4 regions of the Micromonospora sp. NPDC085948 genome follow, and region 2 is predicted to be linked to each of the others. Evidence: riboswitches for the same ligand, from Rfam matches in the RefSeq annotation. Region 2 holds a riboswitch; each other region holds the start of a gene.
The links. A riboswitch is a leader RNA that binds a small molecule or an ion and turns the genes downstream of it on or off. The one in region 2 is predicted to bind cobalamin.

Region 1: it holds a riboswitch for cobalamin, as region 2 does, so the genes downstream of both, cobN (cobaltochelatase subunit CobN) here and AB0O48_RS15530 (ribonucleoside-diphosphate reductase subunit alpha) in region 2, are expected to answer to the same signal.
Region 3: it holds a riboswitch for cobalamin, as region 2 does, so the genes downstream of both, bluB (5,6-dimethylbenzimidazole synthase) here and AB0O48_RS15530 (ribonucleoside-diphosphate reductase subunit alpha) in region 2, are expected to answer to the same signal.
Region 4: it holds a riboswitch for cobalamin, as region 2 does, so the genes downstream of both, AB0O48_RS34135 (acyl-CoA thioesterase) here and AB0O48_RS15530 (ribonucleoside-diphosphate reductase subunit alpha) in region 2, are expected to answer to the same signal.

Annotation. Positions count from the first base shown of each region.
Region 1 is NZ_JBFBJW010000009.1:98,559-103,152, forward strand. Features, by position in the region: gene AB0O48_RS22690 (RNA polymerase sigma factor) at 1-154, opposite strand, end outside; gene AB0O48_RS22695 (hypothetical protein) at 274-609, shown strand; gene AB0O48_RS22700 (inositol monophosphatase family protein) at 826-1,665, opposite strand; gene AB0O48_RS22705 (DUF5919 domain-containing protein) at 1,662-1,922, opposite strand; cobalamin riboswitch at 2,203-2,332, shown strand; gene cobN (cobaltochelatase subunit CobN) at 2,663-4,594, shown strand, end outside.
Region 2 is NZ_JBFBJW010000005.1:62,627-67,220, forward strand. Features, by position in the region: gene AB0O48_RS15530 (ribonucleoside-diphosphate reductase subunit alpha) at 1-1,521, opposite strand, end outside; cobalamin riboswitch at 1,717-1,934, opposite strand; gene AB0O48_RS15535 (L-fuconate dehydratase) at 2,499-3,893, shown strand; gene AB0O48_RS15540 (FadR/GntR family transcriptional regulator) at 3,903-4,594, shown strand, end outside.
Region 3 is NZ_JBFBJW010000006.1:147,225-151,818, forward strand. Features, by position in the region: gene AB0O48_RS18080 (vitamin B12-dependent ribonucleotide reductase) at 1-1,589, shown strand, start outside; gene bluB (5,6-dimethylbenzimidazole synthase) at 1,645-2,271, opposite strand; cobalamin riboswitch at 2,300-2,500, opposite strand; gene AB0O48_RS18090 (alpha/beta hydrolase) at 2,596-3,297, opposite strand; gene AB0O48_RS18095 (bifunctional 5,10-methylenetetrahydrofolate dehydrogenase/5,10-methenyltetrahydrofolate cyclohydrolase) at 3,618-4,517, opposite strand.
Region 4 is NZ_JBFBJW010000025.1:11,338-15,931, reverse strand. Features, by position in the region: gene AB0O48_RS34145 (copper chaperone PCu(A)C) at 1-118, opposite strand, end outside; gene AB0O48_RS34140 (copper resistance protein CopC) at 183-2,231, opposite strand; cobalamin riboswitch at 2,362-2,576, shown strand; gene AB0O48_RS34135 (acyl-CoA thioesterase) at 2,707-3,219, shown strand; gene AB0O48_RS34130 (zinc-dependent alcohol dehydrogenase family protein) at 3,315-4,307, shown strand.

The DNA of each region.
Region 1 (4,594 bases), on a different contig from region 2:
CGGAGTCCGAGCCCGCCCCGAGCAGCGACGCCGTCCGGTACGCGGACGCGGTGTGCCGGGCGACCAGGAGGTCGTACGCCTCCAGGTCACCGGAGCGAGCGCGGGTGACGAGCGCCTCGTCGTCCAGGGGAACCTCCGTTCGGGTCACACTCATGACACCGCCCACGCGTGGCGGGTTCCACCCCCGTCGGATCAGCTGTCTCCCACCCGGCGTGCAGCGTCTTGCCAGGATTCGGTGCTGCACTGGAGGGGCGTCGAGGGAAGGGGTGGGGCATGAGCTGGTTCAGTCGCCGGTCACGGGGCGCCGAGGCGACCCCGACGAAGCTGGACCGGGAGGCGACCCGGGACGACCTCGCCGCGCTGGAGGCGTTCGTCACGAGCCGGCGCGGGGTGGAGTTCTACCTGGAGCCGGAGACCACCGCGACGGACACCACGGTGGTGGCGATCGCCCACGACGGGGAGTGGATCCGCCGCCGTACCGGCACCCCCCGCGCGGCCGGGTCCATCGCCCGCAAGCACGCGGTGCCGCTGTACGAGGCGGGCCGCACCGGCTACCCGGAACGGATGCGGACCTGGAGCCGCGCCCACCCGGAACGCCACGCCCGCTGAGGCGAAACGTCCACGAATCATGCTGCCGAGCGACCCGATATCGGGGTCGATCATGGAGGTGTGGTGCCTAGTTTGGCGACGAAAGGCTGCTTTGTCGCCCACCACAACTCCATGATCGACAAGGCGGGACTGTGACCAGGTGGTGTCCCGACGTTGGAGCCGTTGTTGCCCGTGCACTCTCGTCATGTGAGCGGTGGCGTGATCACCGGCAGGTGATCAATGGGGATCCGCTGGGTGAGGCGGAAGACCAGTCATGCCTTCCGCACGTGCGAGTGATCGCTGAACGAGCGTGAGGACGGGCGGTAGGAGCAGCTCGTTGCCGCCGATCGTGGCGACAGCGTGTGCGCTGTGGGGCGTGCCGTCGACGTCGACGACGAGCGCACCGGCCTCTCGGGCGATCACGACGCCCGCGACGGTGTCCCAGGGCTTGTTGTTGAGCATGATGAACGCGTCGATCCTGCCCTGCGCCAACCAGGCGAGGTCGATCGCGGCGGAACCGTGCATGCGGATCCGTTGGACGTGCCGGGTGAGCTGCTCGGTGATGGCGAGTCTCTCGGCGTTCTTCCGGCTGGCGTCGGCACCGACCGCGTAGTCGCCGATGGCGACGACGGCGTCCCGGAGATCGGTGACCTGGCTGGCGCAGATGCGTCGGTTGTCGGCATAGGCGCCGTGCCCCTGAACGGCGTGGTAGCGGGTGCCGAGGAACGGCAGGTCGATGACGCCGAGGACGGCGTCTGTGCCGTGCAGGAGGCCGAGGGAGATCGCGCACAGGGGTGAGCCGTGGACGAAGTTGACGGTGCCGTCGACGGGGTCGAGTGCCCAGGTCAGTTCGGTGGCGTCGCCGCTGCCGCCATACTCCTCGCCGAGGAAACCGATGTCGGGCGCCGTGGCGGCCAGATGCTCGCGAACCGCTCGCTCGATGGCGTAGTCCACCTCGGACGCCATGTCACGGTCACCCTTGAAGGTCAGCGCGCCGGGCTGGAGCGTCCGCATCAGGTCGTGTGCCAGGTCAACGGCCTCCTGTGCGAGGGGGAGGAGGCGGGCGTGGTCGGTCATAGCTGGCGGCTGCGCTCCCAGAGTGAGGTGAACATCTCGTCGAATATCGGGTAGAGGCCGGAGGGACTCGTGTCGCGTTCGATGACCATCGTCGGGCAGTCGACGCCCCGCATCCGCGGTAGGTAGTGCTGGACGACGCAGAGTCGGTCATCAATCAGAAGCACGTTGGCGCGAATGGACTCGTCGTAGACGCCGATGGCCAGGTGGTCTCGGACACCTGCGGGGAGTGCACGCCCGTTTTCTCGGCTGGCTGTCACTGACTCGCCGGCCGCGCCGCTTCGAGCACGAGTAACCCAGGGCTGACCCCGTGGGTGCTGAATCGTCTACGACATCAGCTCCAGAGGGAGTCACACAGACACTCGGCTCCCTCTGCGGGATCACTCCGCCACCGGCCAATCAGCTCGCCGTCTCGTGGTCAGGCAACCCCGCGCACCTATATTTTCCCAGGTCAATGTGATGAGCGGGGCCGGGCGGTGCCAGGGCCGGCGTTGACCGGCGGCGGAGGGGTGTGGCAGCATTCGCGGCCTGACGGCAGTGAAGGAAGTCGGTGCGATTCCGACGCGGTCCCGCCACTGTCACCGGGGAGCGATCCCCCCTCGTGAGTCACGACCGTGTGTCTGCGGTTGGAAGGCCGGGGGAGAGCGTCGATCCGGAAGCCAGGATACTTCGGCCGTCGGGATGTACCCCAGGGCGTGGACACCCGAGGAGGACCCGATGACGCACAGCGTCTCATCCATTGACGATCATCGTCATGAGCCGTTTGGCGGGCACTGCACCGCGCCCACAACCGGCCGGCCCCGCACGTCCCGGCCCGGCCGTCGCGGCGTGTGCCAGACCGCTGGCTTCCGGTACCGCTGACCTGGGCGTCTGGCGCTGACCGGCCCCGACGTCCGCGTCGCTGAGCCCGGCCGAGCCGTCGTACCGGCTGACGCCGCACCCACCCGCTTCGTCCAGGTCGCCTCCGTAGCGGCCAGGGCGTCACTCTCCGGAGCCCGCCGTGCGCATCCTGCTGCTCTCCACCGCCGACACCGACCTGCTGGCCGCCCGCGCCAGCGGCGCCGACTACCGGCTCGCCAACCCCGCGCGGGTCGCCGCCGACGAGGTGTCCGCCCTGCTCGACGGGGTCGACCTCGTCGTCGTACGCCTGCTCGGCGGTCGGCAGGCGTGGCCGGACGGCCTCGCCGCGGTGCTCGCCACCGGTGTGCCGACGGTCGTGCTCGGCGGCGAGGCGCTGCCCGACGCGGAGCTGATGGCCATCTCCACAGTGCCGTCCGGGGTCGTCACCCAGGCGTTGGCGTACCTCGTCGAGGGTGGGCCGGACAACCTCGGGCAGCTCGCCCGGTTCCTCTCCGACACGGTGCTGCTCACCGGCGAGGGGTTCGCCCCGCCCGCGCCCACCCCCGCGTACGGCGTGCACGGCGAACACCCGACCGACCCGCAGCGGCCCACCGTGGGCATCGTCTTCTACCGGGCGCACGCCCTCGCCGGCAACACCGAATTCGTCGACGTCCTCGCGGACGCGGTCCACAACGCCGGCGGCAACCCGGTGCCGATCTTCTGCGGCTCGCTGCGAGGGCTGACCACCGGCGCGGGACCGCTCGGGCTGTTCGCCCGCTGCGACGCGCTGCTGGTCACCGTGCTGGCCGCCGGTGGCGCGGTCGCCGCGGACGCCTCCGGGGGCGGCGACGAGGACGCCTGGGACGTCGGCGCCCTGGCCGCCCTGGACGTGCCGATCATCCAGGCGCTCTGCCTGACCAGCACCCGCGAGCAGTGGGCCGGCAGCGACGCGGGGCTGTCCCCGTTGGACGCGGCGATGCAGGTGGCCATCCCCGAGTTCGACGGCCGGATCGTCAGCGTGCCGTTCTCGTTCAAGCAGATCGACGCCGACGGCCTCTCGGTCTACGCGGCCGACGCCGACCGGGCCGCCCGGGTCGCCGGGATCGCCGTGCGCCACGCCCGGCTGCGGTACGTGCCCAACGCCGACAAGCGGGTCGCCGTGGTGCTCAGCTCGTACCCCACCAAGCACTCCCGGGTCGGCAACGCCGTCGGGCTGGACACCCCGGTCTCGGCGGTCCGACTGCTGGCCGCGTTCGCCGAGGCCGGCTACCACCTGGGCGACGCGCCGGTGCCCGACGACGGCGACGCTCTGATCCACGCTCTGATCGCCGCCGGTGGTCACGACGTGGAGTGGCTCACCCCGGAGCAGCTGGCCGCCGCCGAGGCCCGGATCCCGGGGCAGACCTACCGGCGGTGGTTCGACCAGGTGCCGTCCGAGCTGCGGGAACGGATGCGGGAACACTGGGGTGAGCCGCCCGGCCAGCTCTACACCGAGGGCGGGGACATCGTGCTCGCCGGGCTGCGCTTCGGCAACGTGGTGCTGCTGATCCAACCGCCGCGCGGCTTCGGGGAGAACCCGATCGCCATCTACCACGACCCGGACCTGCCGCCGAGTCACCACTACCTGGCCGCGTACCGCTGGCTGGCCGCCCCGGTCGCCGACGGCGGCTTCGGCGCGGACGCCGTGGTGCACCTGGGCAAGCACGGCACCCTGGAGTGGCTGCCCGGCAAGGGCCTCGGCCTGGCCGCCGACTGCGCCCCCGACGCGGTCCTCGGTGACCTGCCGCTGGTCTACCCGTTCATCGTCAACGACCCCGGCGAGGGCACCCAGGCCAAGCGCCGCGCGCACGCCGTGGTCATCGACCACCTGGTGCCGCCGATGGCCCGCGCCGAGACCTACGGCGACCTGGCCAAACTGGAGCAACTGCTCGACGAGTACGCCACCGTGCAGGCCCTCGACCCGGCGAAGGTGCCCACCGTGCGGGCGCAGATCTGGGACCTCGTCCGCGCGGCGGAGCTGCACCACGACCTGCACGCCGAGGCGATGCCCGACGCGGACGACTTCGACGAGTTCGTGCTGCACCTCGACGGG
Region 2 (4,594 bases):
GAAGAAGACGTCCTGAAGGCCCATCAGCCCGAGCCCCACCGGCCGCCAGCGGGGGTTGCTCGCCGCCGCCTGCTCGGTCGGGTAGTAGTTGATGTCGATGACCCGGTCCAGGAAGGTCACGGCGGTACGGACGGTGGCGCGCAGCCGCTCCCAGTCGATGCCGCCGTCGCTGAGGTGCGCGGCGAGGTTCACCGAGCCGAGGTTGCACACGGCGGTCTCGGCGTCGCTGGACACCTCGATGATCTCGGTGCACAGGTTGGACAGGTGCACCACGTTGCCGTCCTCGGCGGTCTGGTTGCACAGTCGGTTCGCGGCGTCCTTGAAGGTCATCCACCCGTTGCCGGTCTGGGCGAGGGTGCGCATCATCTTGCCGTACAGCTCCCGCGCCGGGACCTGCCGCACGTGGCGGCCCTGCGTCTCGGCCTGCCGGTACGCGGCGTCGAACCGCTCCCCCCACAGGTCGGGCAGCTCGGGTACCTCGTGCGGGTCGAACAGTGACCACATCTCGTCGGCCTCGACCCGGCGCATGAACTCGTCCGGGATCCAGTTGGCCAGGTTGAGGTTGTGGGTGCGGCGGGCGTCCTCGCCGGTGTTGTCCCGCAGTTGCAGGAACTCCTCGATGTCCGGGTGCCACGGTTCCAGATAGACGCAGGCCGCGCCCTTGCGCCGGCCGCCCTGGTTGACCGCGGCGACGCTCGCGTCCAGTGTGCGCAGCCACGGCACGATCCCGTTGGACTGCCCGTTGGTGCCGCGGATCAGTGCACCCCTGGACCGGACCCGGGAGTACGCGATGCCGATGCCGCCGGCGAACTTGGACAGGTTGGCGACCTGGGCGTACCGCTGGTAGATGGAGTCCAACTCGTCGCGCGGAGAGTCGACCAGATAGCAGGAGGACATCTGGGTGTGTCGGGTGCCGGAGTTGAACAGTGTCGGCGAGCTGGGCAGATAGGCCAGGCTGGACATCAGCCGGTAGAAGCCGACCGCCTCGTCCGGCGTCTGGGACAGCCCGCAGGCCACCCGGAGCAGCCAGTACTGCGGGGTCTCCAGCACCAGCCGGCTGGTGGGGTGACGCAGCAGGTACCTGTCGTACACCGTGCGCAGGCCGAAGTACTCGAATCGTCGGTCGCCGTCGGGATCGACAGCGTGGTCGAGCATCGGGGCGTGGGCGGCGACGAACGCGGCGGTGTCGTCGGCGACCAGGCCCTCGGCGTGGCCGATCCGGATCGCCGCGCTGAACGAGGTGACGCCCTGTCGACGCACCTCCTTGTCGACGTAGCCGGACAGCAGCCGGGCGGCGAGGCGCGAGTACTGCGGTTCCTCACCGATCATCTCGGCGGCGGTCTGGATGGAGAGCCGGTCCAGCTCGGCCGTCGTCGCGCCGTCGTACAGGCCGCTGATCGTGCGGGTGGCGACCCGCATCGGGTCGACGTCGGCCAGGTCGTCGGCCCACCGCTCGACCGCACGGACGATCTTGTTGACGTCCACGGACTCGGTGGTGCCGTTGCGCTTGCGCACCTGCATCGGCGTGCGCCGGACGGCCGCGTCGCCGCTGACCGGGACTGCCTCGGTGACTGTCACCACTCACTCCTCGCGAGTTCGAGACCTGATGGCCCCTCGAACGCGTGGAGACGGACACCAACGGACGCCACGCCGGCACGGCGTGGGTCAGGTGGCGTCGGCCGTCCCACGCGGCCTCGGACCGCCGCCCACCCGGGTGCGGGTACGCGGCGCGCTGGCAGGTCTTCGGACTCGTGGGCACGACCGGGTTGGCCGGTCTCCTACTGGCCGTCGCTTCCCAGACCGCTTCGTGGCCCAGTGCTTCTGACGGCTGTCGTTCCCACTCACCGCTGCGGGACAGTCCCGGATTTCCACCGGGTTCCCTCTTGCCTCGACCACTCCGGATGAGCGGCCGAACCAGCTGCGTTCGACACCATATATAGGGACGCTGCGGTTGTCACACCCCACATGTCGGTCTCGGGCGTGTCGACGGCGACCTCCGTGACGGTCATCACCGGCCACGCCGACCAGGCCGAGTCGCGCCGGGGCGCGGTGGACCGACACCCGCGCGGCGCGCGGTACACGAGCAGGTGTCGACATTCGGAAAGGTGTGATGTATTAAGTCTTTAGATGTAAGGATCCCTACCTATACTTAGGCGTCAATGTAGTTATCCGGAGTGGACATCTAATCTTCTGAACCACTCCTCATATCTCGCACCACCGTCCCCATCGGGCCGGCGGTGCCGCAGCAGTGCCCGGGCCGACGACGAGGTGCCGCCCGTCGAAGGTGCCTACCAGCGCGGCGAATGTTGGTACCACCGCATTCAGGGCTCGCGGATCGGGTACGGCGATCACGGGGACCGCGCACCGACGAATCTCCAGCACGAAGAAACATTGGATGTCTTCGATACCCGACGGATCGACGTCGTTGACGCGTCGGATCGACCCTCCGTATACTCCCAGAGATCATCTGATCTTTAGCCTAACCGGGCGAGGAGCGCATGCCGCAGATCACCGCCGTCACTGTCGAGGACGTCCGCTTCCCCACCTCCCTGACCGCTGACGGCTCCGACGCCATGAACAAGGACGGCGACTACTCGGCGGCCTACGTCGTCCTGCACACCGACGGCGTCGACAGCAGCGGTGCGCCACTCGCGGGCCACGGCCTGACCTTCACCATCGGCCGGGGCAACGACATCGTCGTCGCGGCGGCCGTCCATCAGGCACAGCGCCTCGTCGGCGTGGACGTCGCGACGATGGCGGCGGACATGGGCGCGGTCTACCGTCTGCTCACCTCCGACTCGCAACTACGCTGGCTCGGCCCGGAGAAGGGTGTCGTGCACCTGTCGCTGGCCGCCGTCCTCAACGCGTCGTGGGATCTGGTCGCCCGGGTCGCCGACAAGCCGCTGTGGCGGCTGCTCGTCGACATGTCCCCCGAGCAGCTCGTCGACATCGCGGACCTGCGCTACCTGTCCGACGCGCTGACCCGGGACGAGGCGCTGGCCATCCTGCGGGCCAAGGAGAGCACGAAGGCGGCCCGTCTCGCCGAGCTCGACCGGACCGGCTACCCCGCCTACACCACCTCGGCAGGCTGGCTCGGCTACGGCGACGACAAGCTGCGCCGGCTGTGCCAGGAGGCGGTGGACACCGGCTACGGCTACGTCAAGCTGAAGGTGGGCGCCAACCTCGACGACGACATCCGCCGGTGCGGCATCGCCCGGGAGATCCTCGGTCCGGACCGCAACCTGATGATCGACGCCAACCAGGTGTGGGACGTCGGTCAGGCCATCGAGTGGGTCAAGGCCCTGGCGCAGTTCGAGCCACTGTGGATCGAGGAGCCGACCAGCCCCGACGACATTCTGGGCCACGCCGCCGTGCGCCGCGCCGTCGCTCCGATCGGAGTCGCCACCGGCGAGCACTGCCACAACCGGGTGATGTTCAAGCAGTTGTTCCAGGCCGAGGCCATCGACTTCTGTCAACTGGACACCGGCAGGTTGGCCAGCATCAACGAGATCGTCGCCGTGCTGCTGCTCGCCGCGAAGTTCGACATCCCCGTGTGCCCCCACGCCGGCGGTGTCGGGCTGTGCGAGATGGTCCAGCACGTGTCGGTGCTCGACTACGTCGCGATCTCGGGAGATCTCACCAACCGGGTCACCGAGTTCGTCGACCACCTGCACGAGCACTTCACCGACCCGTGCATCATCCAGGACACCGGCTCGGGCAGCGGTTACGTCCTGCCCAGCCAGCCCGGTTACTCCACCCGGATGCGCCAGGAGTCGGTCGAGCTCTACCGGTTCCCCGACGGCGGCTACTGGGCGGCGACGGACCCGACTACGGTGTCATCTTCGGAGCCGTACGTGATCGCGGGTGGGACGGCCACCCCCGCCGGCCGCTAGGGGGATGTCATGTCGCGCACCGACGAGGTGGTGAACGGCATCAAACGGATGATCCTCGAAGGGCGTTTCAAGCCCGGGGACCGGCTGCCCATCGAGAAGGACCTCGCCGAGTCGCTCGGCGTCTCGCGGGGCTCGCTGCGCGAGGGGATGTCGGCTCTGTCGATCCTCGGCATCGTCAACATCCGCCAGGGTGACGGCACCTACGTCACCAACCTCGACGCGCCGCAGCTGTTGGCCCCGATGGGCTTCGTGGTCGACTTCCAGGGCCAGGGCGACCCACGGCACGTGCACATCGTCCGGCGGCTGTTGGAGTGCGAGGCCGCCCGCCTGGCGGCGACCAGGATCACCGACGAGGCCCTCGCCCAGGCGGGCGAACTGCTCGACGAGGCGGCGCGGATCGCCGGTCGGTCGCCGCAGGAGCACGAACGGATCATGGAGATCGACATCGCGTTCCACCGGATCATCGCGGTGCACGCCGACAATCCGGTGCTCGTCGGTCTCATCGAGGCGTTCGCCGGGCGTACCCTGCGCGGGCGGCTCTGGCGGAGCCTGCACGAGGAGGGCGCGGACCGGCGTACCCACGACGAGCACGTCGCGATCCTGAAGGCCCTGGTGGCCCGGGACCCGGAGCGTGCCCGGATCCGGATGGCCAACCACCTGATCGGGGTGGAGGAATCGCTGTACGGGCAACCCGCCGACGG
Region 3 (4,594 bases), on a different contig from region 2:
GCATCGGCTACGCCAACCTCGGCGCCCTGCTGATGGCCACCGGCCTGCCGTACGACTCGGAGCAGGGCCGCTCGGTCGCCGCGTCGATCACGTCCCTGATGACCGGCACCGCGTACCGCCGCTCCGCCGAGCTGGCCGGCGTCGTCGGCCCGTACGACGGCTACGCCCGCAACGCCGAGCCGCACAAGCGGGTCATGCGCAAGCACGCCGCCGCCAACGACGAGATCAAGCCGACCAGCCCGGTGGCCACCGCGATCGTCCGCGAGGCGACCAAACAGTGGACCCAGGGCAACAAGATCGGCGACAAGTTCGGCTGGCGCAACGCCCAGGCCAGCGTCCTCGCCCCGACGGGCACGATCGGCTTCATGATGGACTGCGACACGACCGGCGTGGAGCCGGACCTGGCGCTTGTCAAGTTCAAGAAGCTGGTCGGCGGCGGCTCGATGCAGATCGTCAACCAGACGGTGCCGCGCGCCCTGCGCAGCCTCGGTTACCCCGAGGAGCAGGTCGAGGCGATCGTCGAGCACATCGCCGACCACGGCCACGTGGTGGACGCCCCGGGCCTCAAGCCGGAGCACTACCCGGTCTTCGACTGCGCCATGGGCGAGCGGACGATCGCCCCGATGGGTCACGTGCGGATGATGGCGGCCATCCAGCCGTTCGTCTCCGGCGCCATCTCCAAGACGGTCAACATGCCGGAGGCGGCCACCGTCGAGGACGTCGAGAAGATCTACTTCGAGGGCTGGAAGCTCGGCCTCAAGGCGCTGGCGATCTACCGGGACAACTGCAAGGTCGGTCAGCCGCTCTCGGTGGCCAAGTCCAACAAGGCCACCGAGCCGGCCGCGGTCGAGGCCGCGCCGGCCGCCGTGGAGAAGGTCATCGAGTACCGGCCGGTGCGTAAGCGCCTGCCGAAGAAGCGCCCGTCCGAGACGGTCAGCTTCTCCGTCGGTGGCGCCGAGGGCTACCTCACCGCGTCGTCCTACCCGGACGACGGCCTCGGCGAGGTCTTCCTGAAGATGTCCAAGCAGGGCTCGACCCTGGCCGGCGTGATGGACGCCTTCTCGGTGGCCATCAGCATCGGCCTGCAGTACGGCGTGCCGCTGGAGACGTTCGTCAGCAAGTTCACCAACATGCGCTTCGAGCCGGCCGGCATGACCGACGACCCGGACGTGCGGATGGCCGCCTCGGTGATGGACTACATCTTCCGTCGCCTGGCGCTGGACTTCCTGCCCTACGAGCGCCGCGCCGAGCTGGGCATCTTCACCGCCTCGGAGCGGGCCGCCCAGTTGCGGGCCGAGGCCGACGCGGAGGCCGCCGCCGTCACCGGCGCGGAGCTCACCGCGATGGCGTCCTCGGCTCCGGTGGAGGCCCCGGCCAAGTCGGAGGCCGTCGCCCAGCCGGCCCAGGAGATGGCCGACGTGGCCGCCGCCAAGCCGGCTCCGAGCGTGGGTTCCAGCACCGAACTGCTGGAGGCCGTGATCGGCAAGGCCGCCGACGCGCCGCTCTGCTTCACCTGCGGTACGAAGATGCGCCCCGCCGGTAGCTGCTACGTCTGCGAGGGCTGCGGCTCCACCAGCGGCTGTAGCTGACACGTCAGCGACGAGCCCCGGGCGTTCGCGCGCCCGGGGCTCGTTTGTGTGCGGGTCACTCGGACCAGCGATCCTGGTGGATCACCGACGACAGCGGACGTCGCTGACGCCAGCCGTGCCGCTCCAGGTCCGGCGTCTCCTCCAGATGGGTGACCGGGCCGAGGCAGAGCCACGCCACCGGGCGGACGGTGGCCGGGATGCCGAGCAGGTCGCGCAGGAACGGCTCCCGGTAGAACGAGACCCAGCCGACCCCGAGCTGCTCGGCGGTTGCGGCCAGCCACAGGTTCTGGATCGCCAGACAGACCGAGTAGAGGCCGGCGTCGGCGATCGCGTGACGGCCGAGCACGGCCGGCCCACCCCGCTCCGGGTCGTACGTGACCACGACCGACAACGTCGACTCTCGTACGCCATCGATCTTTATCCGGGCGAAGCGTTCCGCCGCCGCACCGTCGAGAGTGGCCGCGAAGGTGTCCCGCTCCCGCTCCACGTGCCGGTGGAACTGCTGCCGCAGCTCAGGATCGCGGACCAGGATGAAGTCCCAGGGCTGGGAGAGACCGACGCTCGGCGCGGCGTGCGCCGCCGTGAGGATCCGATCCAACGTATCCGCGGGGATCGGCGCCCCGGTGAACTGGGCACGTACGTCCCGACGGCGGTGGATGGTCTCGTAGAGTCCGTTGTTCAAGGCAGGCTCCCGCTGCGCTCGCGCCCCTGACGGGACGATGACGCGAGGCCGGTCTTCGGACTCCCGGATCTCCGCTGGTCACCCGCCTTCCCAGCCCCTCAGGGCCAGTGGCTGCGTCTGGTACGCGTGGGTGGCAGCTCCCCGGTCACCGCGGCGGGCCCGTGCCGGACTCACACCGGCTTCCCGATTCTCCCCACTCGCGCGGGGCACCTCGCAACGTTTGTGCCATTGCGCAGCATAGCGGCCGCCCCTGCCTACGGGGTGGCGGTCCGTCGCCCGGTCGCATGTCCGGCCGGTCGACGGCCGCTACCCGCGCCGTCTGCCTCAGGCGGAAAGTTCCGCCCGGATCAGCGCGGCCAGCTCGGCGGGCTGAGAAAGGAACGGCGAGTGCGAGGAGTTCATGCGCAACACCCGCTCGGCCCGCTTGGCCATGAGCTCCTGCGCGAAGGGCGGAAGAGCGTTGTCGGCCGCACAAATGAGGTAGGTGCTGGGAATGGTGCGCCACGCGGCCTCGGTCAGCGGCTGCTGCGTCGAGGCCCAGGACTGGAGCCCGAGTCGTGCAACGGCCTGTTCCGCGATTTCCGGATCGACGTCGCTGTAGAAGACCTCTCGGGGCTGCGACGGTTCGATGTGACCCCTGCCCTTCAGGTCCGTCCGCTCGTGAACCTCCCACCACGGCGGAGCAACGCCGCCGGCGGTGGAGAAGAGCGAATCGCCGACATCCGGCTGGAAAGCGGCGAGATAAACGATTCGGCGTACGTTGTCCGCGGCAGCGAGCGCCTCCGTGACTGGTGCGCCACCGTAGGAGTGGGCGACGACCACGACCGGTCCGTCGATGGCGGCGACGGCGGCTTTGACCACGGCCGCGTCGTCGTAGAGGTCCCCGAGGGCAGCGGGGTCGTTGCCGCTACTGGGTAGCGCGACGGTGTGGATGTCGATATCCGGAAACTGCTCGATGAGCGACTGCCAGACCCAGGGCCCGTGCCAGGCACCGTGCACGAGAAGAAGCGACGGAATGCTGTTCAAGATGATGTTCCTGCCCGCATGTATTCAAATGATCGGATCTGGAGTTCGTCGTCGACCACGCCGTCGTGCATCACCGGAGCGCCCCATCTCGACCGAGGACAGCGGAAATATATGCCGCTACTTTTGGGTAGCAAGGCGCGGATGACTATGAGCCGAGCCACAAGCCCGATCGGCGGCGGTGTGCTCGTGATCAACAACACGTTGCCTGGCTCGGGCCGAATCCAAGCTCATTCCCGTATTGCTTGCTGAGCGCCGCTGGATAGCAAACTCGCGCCCGTGGCGGTGCGGTTGTCCGCAATTCCCCCGACGCACCTGCCGGGCTACTCGCTCGCGCGCTCGGCCGCGCGTACCGCGTTGCGGAACAGCATCGCGACGGTGGTCGGACCGACGCCGCCGACCCGGGGCGTGATGGCGCCGGCGACCTCGGCGCACGCTTCGTCCACGTCCGGTAGGAGGCGCCGTCCTTCGTAGCGGACGCCGGCGCCGATGACGACGGCGCCGGGCTTGACGTGCTCAGGCCGAACGATCCGGGGTACGCCCGCGGCGGCGACGAGGATGTCGGCGCGGCGGGTGTAGCGGTCCCAGTCGGGCACGCCGGTGTGGACGACGGTGACGGCGGCGTTGGCGGTCGGGCGCTTCTGGGCGAGCAGCATCGCCAGGGGGCGGCCAAGGGTGGCGCCGCGACCGAGGATGACGACCTCACGACCGGCGACGGGGATCTCGTGGTACGCCAGGAGGGCTTCGATGCCGGCGGGGGTGCACGGCAGCGGGCCGGGCAGGCCGACGGCGAGACGCCCCATGTTCAGCGGGTGCATGCCGTCGACGTCCTTGTCCGGGTCGATCGTCAGCAGCGCCGCGTCGTAGTCCAGATGCCCCGGCACGGGGTACTGCACGAGCAGTCCGTGCACGGCGGGATCGCTGTTGAAGCGGGCAATGGCCTGGTGCAGTTCGGCCTGGGTGGCGGTGGCGGGCAGATGCACGTGCGGGGAGGCGAATCCGAGCGCGGCGGCCTGGCGCTGCTTGATGGCGATGTAGCCGGCGCTGGCGTCGTCGTCGCCGACGAGGATGGTGGCGAGGCTCGGTGTGATCCCGCGGCTGCGGAGTGCTGCGGCAGCGGCGGCGGTCTCGGCCAGGACGGCTTCGGCGACGGGTGCGCCCGGCAGGAGCCGAGCCGTGCCAGACGGGGTGTGGTGCTGCGCGGATCCACTGGTCGTGGTCATGACGGATTCTCCACGCAGGCGCCCAGGCGGTCGACGCCCGCGAGAGGCTCCCCGATGGTTTCACCATCCCCGTGCCG
Region 4 (4,594 bases), on a different contig from region 2:
CGGGCTGCGCTGCCGACGGAGAGTCGGACGAGCCGCAACCCGCGGCGCCCACCGCCAGGATGGCGGCGGCGAGGACGGTGGCCAAGTGGCGTGAACCGAACGGGTTGGTGCTGCGCATGTGTTCTTCCTCCGATGATCGCTGCTGGCTGGATGGTCGGCCGCAGCGGGGAGAAAGTTCCGGCTCAGGGCACGTTGATCGTGAACTCGGCGGTGTGCACCTTGCCGGCGACCTGGAAGTCGAAGAACGCCCGGTACCGGCCCGAACTCGGGGCGGTCAGCCAGAACTTGACCGACCCGTCGACCAGCTCCGGCTCGGGGTGGACGTGCACGTACCCGAGGTCGCCCTCGCGGACGACGACCAGGTGCCCGTACGCGCCCAGGTACGGCTCCAACTGCACGGGCACGGTCGGGTCGGCGCTGACCTTGAAGTGCATCGGCGCCGTCACCCCCACCGTCGGGGTTCCGGTCATCGACACCGCGTACGGCCCGGCCTTCGCCTGGGCCTGCACCGGCGGCAACGCGGTCGGGGTGTGCGCGCCGGGCACGGTGTGGTCGACGCCCAGCACGAGCGGAATCTGCGTGTCGTTGGTCGCGGTGACGGAGAAGTCGGCGTAGACGCGGTAGCCGCCGGGCCGGGCCAGTGTCAGGGGGACGCTCCAGGTGCCGTCGGCCGCCATCGTCGGGTGCAGGTGCTGATAGCCGGACAGGTCGCGGCCGACCACGATCAGGTGCAACGGCTTGTCGTGGACGACCGCGAAGCGGGTCGCCGGTTGCCGGTCGGTCCCGACGATGCGGAACCGGTAGTCCGCGCGTACCCCGGGCGGTTGGGACCGCTCCAGTGGTTGCAGGGTGTAGCCGCCGGCGCTGACCGTCGTCCCGGTCGCCAGCGTCTCGCCCGTCGCGCCGTCACCGCGATGCGTGTGCGGCCCGGTGCCCGCCGGGTGTTGGTGCCCGTCGTTCGCGGCGCCCTCCTGGCCCGGGGCGGGCGGACCGCCCGCGGGCTGCCGGGCGCTGCGGTCCGCCGGGTTCCCGTCGCCGGTCCCGATGCGGGCCAGACCGAACCCGGCCAGCAGAGCGATCACCAGCCCGCCGACGAGCAGGGCAAGGTGGGTGTTGCTCAGCCGGGATCCGGGCGCTGCGGCGGCGAGATCCGTGTCGGGCCGTGCTCCGGGCTCGACCGTGGGCTCGCCGTCCGTACCGGCGACGGTTTGATCGGTCGGCGTCGGATCGACCGCGACGCCCGTGCGGGCCGTGACGACCGCGTTGCCCTTGCGTGCCGCCGGCACGGTGGTGGGCCGCCGCTTGTCGCCCGGAGCCGGCGCGACGACGGTCCTGCGACCGTCGGCCTTGCCACCGCCGATGGTCTTGCCGCCGGTGGCCCTGGCGCCGGCGGCCGGGCCGGTGCCGGCCTTGTTCGTGGGACGGGCACCACCGCCGCGTCGACCGGAGGTCGCCGGCGAGGTGCGGCCCCGGCCGGTGGGTCTGCGGGTGGAAGCCGATCGGCGACGCCAGAAGATGTACGCGGCCACCGCCCCGGCCGCCGCGACCACCACCGCCCAGCCGGCCAAGGCCACCGTTCCGAAGCCGCTCTCCTCGGTGGACCCGGTCGACGGAGCCGCCGCAGCCGGCGGGTTGGACGGATCGTCCGCGGTGGTCGGCACCGCCGAGGCCTGCCCGGACGTGTTGTGCTGCTCGGTGGCGGCCACCAGCGCCGGGTCCGGTTGGGTCGACGGCGGGCTCCACCCCTTCGGCGCCGCGGCCACCCGCCCGTCGTAGCGGAAGGTCAGGGTGCCCCGCACGGTGTCGCCGTCCGAGGCGACCGACAGGTAGCTCACCGAATACTGGCCCTTGGCGGGCAGGTGGGCGACGGTCACCACCGCGGGGAACCCCGTCGTGTACTCCCGTGGCTCGAACTGCCCGTTGACCAGGAAGTACTCCCGTACCGGCTTCTCCAGCGGCTTCGGCTCCCCCTGCGACCAGCCGTCGTCGACCCGGGTGCCGTCCGGGGCGGTGACCGTGAAGAACGCGTTGGCGGCGGCCTTCTCGGTGAAGTAGAGCCGCACCGCCGTGAACGGCTCGCGCACGGTGGAGCCGCCCGCCGGTGTGGAGTCGGCGAGGGTCCCGTGAGCCGCGGCGGGTTGGGCGGACGCGAGCAGGGCGACCGCCGAGGCGAGGAGGAACGCGAGGAGGCCCGAGATCACCCGCCCGCAAGTCTGGGGGAGACGACGCATCTGGATATCCTCACCCTCGCGAGACTTTTTTCAAGAGGTGGCGATCTTCTTCCTCCGACGACAAAAGTTGACGACGAGGTCGCGGGCCGTCGCAGCGGGACGCCCCGGGTGGACACATTCCCTGGCCAGCTATGCTGCCGACGGCGCTGGTTCGCCCCGTCGTGACCGGCTGGGCGTCGCAAGAGGGAACCCGGTGGAAATCCGGGGCTGCCCCGCAGCGGTGAGTGGGAACGACCGCCGTCATCAGCACTGGGCCAACGGCCTGGGAAGCGACGGCCAGTAGGGGACCGGCGCGACCGGTCAGGCCCGCGAGTCCGAAGACCTGCCGGCGCCGCGTACACAACCGTGTGCGCTGCCGTCGGCCTCGCGGGTGGGCTGAGCGGGTGACGGGCCGTGCGTGTGGCGCACGGCCAGGTCCTCGTCAGCGCGTGTCCGCGACCCGGCGGTGTGGTTTCCCGAGGGACGGACTACCGCTGTGCACGACACCACCACGATCGCCGGCCGAGCGCCGTCGGCGTCGCACCTGACCCTGTCGCAGATCATGGACCAGCACCACACCAACCTGATGGGTACGGTGCACGGCGGCCGGATCCTCAACCTCATCGACTCCGTCGCCGGTGTGGTCGCCGCCCGGCACTCCGACGGGCCGGCGGTGACCGCTGCCATCGACGAGACGGCGTTCCTCCGCGCGGTGCGGGTCGGTGACGTCGTACACGTCGATGCCCGGATCACCTGGGCCGGCCGCAGCTCGATGGAGGTCGCCGTCAAGGTGACCGCCGACCGGTGGGACCGGGCGGTGCCGCCCACCGACGTGGCCACCGCCCACCTGGTCATGGTCGCCATCGACGACGACGGTCAGCCTCGTACGGTGCCGCCGCTGCTGCCGGAGACCGACGGGGACCGGCGACGGTACCGGGAGGCGGAGATCCGCCGGGAGCACCGGCTGGCGCTGCGACGCGCGTTGCTCGACGGCGCCGACGACGCCTGACGCGCCCGTTGTGACGGTGGCCGGTCCGAGAACCCGCCCCACCGCCGATCCGGTCGGATAGCGTCCACGAGAGGCCCCGATCACGGAGAGTGTGGATGGCGATGCGCGCTGCGGTGCTGCGGGAGTTCGACGTTCCGCTGACGATCGAGGAGATCGACCAACCCAGCCCCGAGCGCGGGCAGGCGCTGGTGCGGATCGTCGCCAGCGGGGTCAACCCGCTCGACACGAAGATCCAGGCGGGAAAGGCCGCGCACGCACGCATCCAGCTCCCCGCGGTGCTCGGCCTGGACCTCGCCGGCGTCGTCGCGGCGGTCGGTGCGGAGGTGACCGACCTCGCGCCGGGAGACGAGGTGTACGGGCTGTGCGGGGGCGTGGGCGACCTCCAGGGTTCGCTTGCCGAGTACGCCGCCGTGGACACCCGACTCCTGGCCCGCAAGCCGAACACCCTCTCCATGCGGGAGGCCGCCGCGTTACCCCTGGCGGCGATCACCTCCTGGGAGGGGCTTGTCGACCGGGCCGGGGTCCGGGCCGGCCAGAAGGTGCTGGTGCACGGCGGCGCCGGTGGCGTCGGTTACGTGAGCGTCCAACTCGCCCAGGCGCGCGGCGCCGCGGCGTACGCCACGGGTGGGCCGGCGAGCATGTCTCTGATCGAGAGCCTGGGCGCGGTAGCGATCGACTACACCTCGACAAGCGTCGAGGAGTACGTGCAGAGGTACACCGACGGTGCCGGGTTCGACATCATCGCCGACAACGTGGGCGGCGCGACCCTCGACGCGTCGTTCGCGGCGGTGCGCACCTATCACGGCCACGTGGTCAGCGCGTTGGGCTGGGGGTCGCACTCGCTCGCCCCGCTGTCGTTCCGGGGAGCGACCTATTCCGGGGTGTTCACTCTGCTGCCGCTGCTGACCGGGCAGGGCCGCGAACACCAGGGCGACATTCTGCGCGAGGTCGCGGCGCTGGCCGACGCCGGCATGTTGCGCCCGCGACTGGATCCACGCACGTTCACGCTCGACACGGTCACGGACGCCCACCGCCTGGTCGCCAGCGGCACCGCGAACGGCAAGGTTGTCGTGGACGTCGCCGGTTGAGATGCGGGGACCGTCCCTCCGATCTGCAGGGCGCGTCGCGCCGCTGCGGGCCGCCCTTTGACCCTGGAGCTTCTGCGTCGCATTGCTGCCGCGCCCTGGCGTCTCGTAGGCGTCAAGGCGCTCGTGACGACGGATTCGGTAGTGGCAGCCGGATACCCTGCTCGATAACCGACCGGGGAGAGCCAATGGGCCTGTCAAGCCGTGAGTGTCCGGACTGCAGACGACGGGTCAAAGAGCCGTTTCAAGAGACAATCACCGGCCGCAAGGTCTGCCCTGACTGCGCCAAC